One region of the Mesorhizobium sp. B2-6-1 genome, then DNA from elsewhere that is predicted to be linked to it. Evidence: predicted binding sites of a transcription regulator. Region 1 holds the regulator's gene; the other holds the start of a gene.
What was found. Region 1 encodes HrcA, which represses chaperone genes, less so after heat shock. Its sites were predicted from a motif close to GTTAGCACTCNCNNNNNGNGAGTGCTAAC; they were not measured.
Positions count from the first base shown of each region.

Region 2: FJ443_RS09005 (co-chaperone GroES) is a predicted target of HrcA. The motif match lies at 1,160-1,188, and genes of this name have one in related genera.

Region 1 covers NZ_VFUH01000001.1:401,212-403,660, reverse strand. The annotation lists gene rph (ribonuclease PH) at 1-228, opposite strand, end outside; gene hrcA (heat-inducible transcriptional repressor HrcA) at 460-1,572, shown strand; gene FJ443_RS02030 (hypothetical protein) at 1,610-1,810, shown strand; gene FJ443_RS02025 (sorbosone dehydrogenase family protein) at 1,926-2,449, shown strand, end outside.
Region 2 covers NZ_VFUH01000003.1:271,437-273,885, forward strand. The annotation lists gene FJ443_RS08985 (hypothetical protein) at 56-262, shown strand; gene FJ443_RS08990 (hypothetical protein) at 268-459, shown strand; gene FJ443_RS08995 (DUF1488 domain-containing protein) at 483-749, opposite strand; gene FJ443_RS09000 (hypothetical protein) at 746-994, opposite strand; gene FJ443_RS09005 (co-chaperone GroES) at 1,240-1,554, shown strand; gene groL (chaperonin GroEL) at 1,615-2,449, shown strand, end outside.

The sequences.
Region 1 (2,449 bases):
GCGGCGCATGCGCTCGCCTGTCGAGCGCGGCAGCATGCCGTATTCGGCCGTCACCCAGCCCTTCCCGGAATTGCGCATCCAGCCGGGCACCTTTTCCTCCAGGCTTGCCGTGCACAGCACATGCGTGTCGCCGAACTTCACCAGGCACGAGCCTTCGGCATGTTTGGAGACACCGCGCTCGAAGGAGATGGCGCGCATTTCGTCGAACTGGCGTTTGGAGGGGCGCATTCGGCCTGCTTTCTTGTCAGCTTTTTTGAATCTTGGCCGGCTTTTAGACGCATGCGGGGCACGGCGTAAAGGAAAATGGACCGGCGGCCGCAAACGCGGCGACACCGGGGCGATCGCGCAACACGACACCGGGGTGATCGCAAGTGCGACACCGGCTGATCGCGCAACGCGACACCGGGTTGCGCGCAGCGCCGCGAAGTCTATATCCTTGAACCGGAGGTTATGGCCGCAATGACCAAGGCAGTCGATCCCGCTTCGCAGTCGCTCGCTCTTCACGCGCCGGCACTTCAGGCGCCCGCACTTCAGGCGCTCGACATGCGTTCGCGCGACATCTTCCGGCGTATCGTCGATTCCTATCTGAGGGACGGCGAGCCCGTGGGATCGCGCAGCCTGTCGCGCATCCTGCCGTCCTCGCTGTCGCCCGCCACCATCCGCAACGTGATGAGCGATCTCGAACATCTCGGCCTGATCTACGCGCCGCACATCTCGGCCGGTCGCCTGCCGACGCAGGCCGGCCTGCGCTTCTTCGTCGACGCCTTCATGGAACTGGGCGACCTCTCCGACGAGGAGCGGCGCAGCATCGAGGCGCAGGTGCGCGCCTCCGGCTCGGGCGCCACGCTGGAACACATGCTGACCGAGGCCAGCCAGATGCTGTCTGGCATGTCGCGCGGCGCCGGCCTAGTGCTGGCCGCCAAGAACGAGGTGGCGCTCAAGCACATCGAGTTCATCCAGCTCGAGCCCACCAAGGCGCTGACCGTGATGGTGTCGCAGAACGGCGACGTCGAGAACCGGGTCATCGATCTGCCGGCCGGCATCACCGTCTCGCAATTGCACGAGGCCTCGAATTTCCTCAACGCCCATATTCGCGGCCGTACGCTGGCCGAGGCGCGGGCGGAGGTCGAGCGTATCAAGGAAGAGACAAGGGCAGCGCTCGACACGCTGTCGCAGGACCTGGTGGAGAAAGGGCTGGCGGTGTGGGCCGGCGCGGAAAGCGGCCTGCCGGCGCGCCTGATCGTGCGCGGCCGCGCCAATCTGCTCGAAAACGTCACCGCCCAGGCCGACATCGAACTCCTGCGCCACCTGTTCGAGGACATGGAGACGCAGGACGGGCTGATCCAACTGCTCGACCTCGCCGAGGCGGGACCGGGCGTGCGCATCTTCATCGGCTCGGAAAACAAGCTTTTCTCGCTCTCCGGCTCGTCGCTGGTCGTGGCGCCTTACCGCGACAAGGACGCCCGCGTCGTCGGCGCGCTCGGAGTCATCGGCCCGACCCGGCTCAACTATGCCCGCATTGTCCCGATGGTCGACTATACGGCGCAGCTGATATCGCGCATGCTGCGCTGAGAGCTGGGATCGATCCAGCCGGCCGAGGAGAGAAAAGATGGCGCTGGAATCGTTCAAGGCCCAGATCAGCCTCCTGCTGGAGGAGATGGTCAACCAGCCTGAGGATGTGCGCGAAGTGCAGGAGCAATTGCGCGAGAAGCTGCGCGAAATCCGCGCCATGGGCATGCCGCTTCCGGCCGACCTCGTCGAACTGGAAAAGAACCTCGACGCCGATCTCGATCTCGACGCGGATACCTGACCCGAATTCCTTCAACTCCCCGTGTCGTCCGGAACGACTGCCGAGCCCGCCCGTTCCCTTGATGCATGTGACTTCGGTCTTGGGACAACGACATGCATGAAGAAGCGAGACTGGGATGATCCGACTTGCCGGCGCCGTGGTAATCGCTGCTGCCTTGCTCTTCGCCGCGACGGCATTGGCCCAGCAGGAAGAGCCGGTGCTGAAGGGCGCGGCCGCATTCGGTGACTGGCGGGCCGATGCGCCGGGCGTGCGCCGGTTGATCAGCCCGCAAGACCAGCCCAGGCCCTATGTCACCAGATCCGCCTCGAACGGCGCCGGTCCGGTGCAAAGGCCGCAAGGCGCCGAGCCGCGGCTGCCGGCGGGCTTTTCGGCGGAACTGATCGCTTCGGGCATCGACAATCCGCGCGTCGTGCGCGTCGCGCCCAATGGCGACCTGTTCGTCGCCGACAGCGAGGCCAACCAGATCCGCGTCTACCGTCTGGGCGAGGGCAGCGCGAAACCTGTCAGGGACGGCATCTTCGCCCGCAATCTCAACCAGCCCTACGGCATCGCCTTCTACCCGCCAGGGGACAACCCGCAATGGGTCTATGTCGCCAACAGCGACAGCATCGTGCGCTTTCCCTACCGCGATGGCGACCT
Region 2 (2,449 bases), on a different contig from region 1:
TGGAAGGGCAAGAGCTTGCCCGCTCCGACTTTCCCCGACATTCGAGGCCATTTTCGTGCGTGAACCGTCGCTGTTGCCCGTCTTTGGAAAACTTGGCGCCAAGGGACCCCGTGCCGTTACGGTGGAACCGGTCCCGTCGGCAGGTATCGCCCCGCGGCTGCGGGAGGCGCTGGCCGCCCATGGCGGCATGGTGTTGAAGCTGTCGGTCGTCGCCTGGACGATATCGGTCCTGGGCATGGTCTTCTTCATGTTGCAGGGCTGAGGCAAATGGCCAACCGCTACGCACTGCGCATGGACTTGCCCCAAAGCTGGGCCATCATCGACGTCTTCACCGGCCAGCCCGTCGTCGTCAGGCAAAGGGCGATGGTCGGCATGAGCCCGCGCGACGCCAACGCCATGGTCGATCAGATGAATGTCCGGGACGTCAAGCGCCGGGAGAAGGCGGAGCGTAAATCCTGATCCAGCGCCGTCCGCCTGTCGTCTCAGCGGAAGTCGTCGGCCGTCAGCACATACATGCTCTTGCGCGTGCGGTCATAGGCCTTTGACGCTACGTCGCGGATGACACTGCTCTCGGTGTCGAAGGTGGCGAGATAGCCGGCTTCATTGGCTGCCGTCGCCGGCTGCATCCTCGTCATGGCATCGGCGGCGACCGAGAAGGAAATCTGGAACATGCCGTCATAGCCGACGAACCGGATGCGCTTGCCGGCCTCGTCGTAGCTGCGGCTGCGGTTGGGGAAGGTCAGGCTCATGATTTTGCCTCCGTCGTTTTCTTCACCGCGCGTTTCTTCTTCGGCGTCGAGTTCAGGGCCTCGGCCACGCGGTCGGCTTCTTCCTTGGCCAGCCGCAATTGCCTCAGCCTTGCCGTCTTGATCTCCCTGGCCCTCGCTTCGGACATATATTCGGCGGTTGCCTTGTTGCGCTCCGCCGTCTTCTTCTGCTTGTCGACAAAGCGCGCTTCAGCTTTTTCCATGATCGTCTGGTTGCCGTCGGCCATCGAGGAAATCTCCCTTGCGTCTGAAATCGTGAAAATGAACTTGTCCGATAAATAGGCACTCTGCCGGGAAAATTCAAATTTTTGAAATATTTGGTCGTTTTCCGACCCGATGAAACCGGGCGCCGAAATAATACTATGATTATTCAATATCCGCTCGGAATAAATTTTGGCACTCCTATCTATCGAGTGCCAAAGAGCCTATAGAAGGGGGCGGCCGCCTATGCCGGCCCCAGAAAGAAGTTCTCATGAAATTTCGGCCACTCCACGACCGCGTCGTCATCCGGCGCGCCGAAGGCTATATCAAATCCAAGGGCGGCATCATCATTCCCGACAATGCCAAGGAAAAGCCGCAGGAAGGCGAAGTGATCGCGGTTGGTCCCGGCGCCCGCGACGAAAACGGCGCACTTGTTCCGCTCGACGTCAAGGCCGGCGACTTGATCCTGTTCGGCAAATGGTCGGGCACGGAGGTCAAGATCGACGGCGAGGATCTTCTGATCATGAAGGAAGCCGACATCATGGGCGTTATCGAAAAGAGCGTCGAAGCCAAGAAGGCCGCCTGACTGAAGCGCCGCGCCTCTGCGCGGTGACGGCTCCACTCCAAATGCGAACTGGATAAAATCATGTCTGCCAAGGAAATCAAATTCTCCACCGATGCGCGCGACCGTATGCTGCGCGGCGTCGAGATCCTCACCAATGCGGTCAAGGTCACGCTCGGCCCCAAGGGCCGCAACGTCATCATCGACAAGGCCTATGGGGCGCCGCGCATCACCAAGGACGGCGTCACCGTCGCCAAGGAAATCGAGCTTGCCGACAAGTTCGAGAACATGGGCGCGCAGATGGTGCGCGAAGTGGCCTCGAAGACCAACGACCTCGCCGGCGACGGCACCACCACTGCCACGGTGCTGGCCGCCTCGATCCTGCGCGAAGGCGCCAAGCTGGTTGCCGCCGGCATGAACCCGATGGACCTCAAGCGCGGCATCGACCAGGCCGTCGCGGCCGTCGTCGTGGAAATCAAGGCGAAGGCCAAGAAGGTCAAATCGTCGGCCGAGATCGCGCAGGTCGGCACAATCGCCGCCAATGGCGATACCAGCGTCGGCGAGATGATCGCCAAGGCGATGGACAAGGTCGGAAATGACGGCGTCATCACCGTCGAGGAAGCCAAGACCGCGAACACCGAACTCGACGTCGTCGAAGGCATGCAGTTCGACCGCGGCTATCTCTCGCCCTATTTCGTCACCAATGCCGACAAGATGCGCGCGGAGCTGGAAGAGCCCTATATTCTCATCCACGAGAAGAAGCTCGGCAATCTGCAGGCAATGCTGCCGATCCTCGAAGCGGTGGTGCAGAGCGGCAGGCCGCTGCTGATCATCTCCGAGGACGTCGAAGGCGAGGCTCTGGCGACGCTGGTCGTCAACAAGCTGCGCGGCGGCCTCAAGGTCGCGGCCGTCAAGGCGC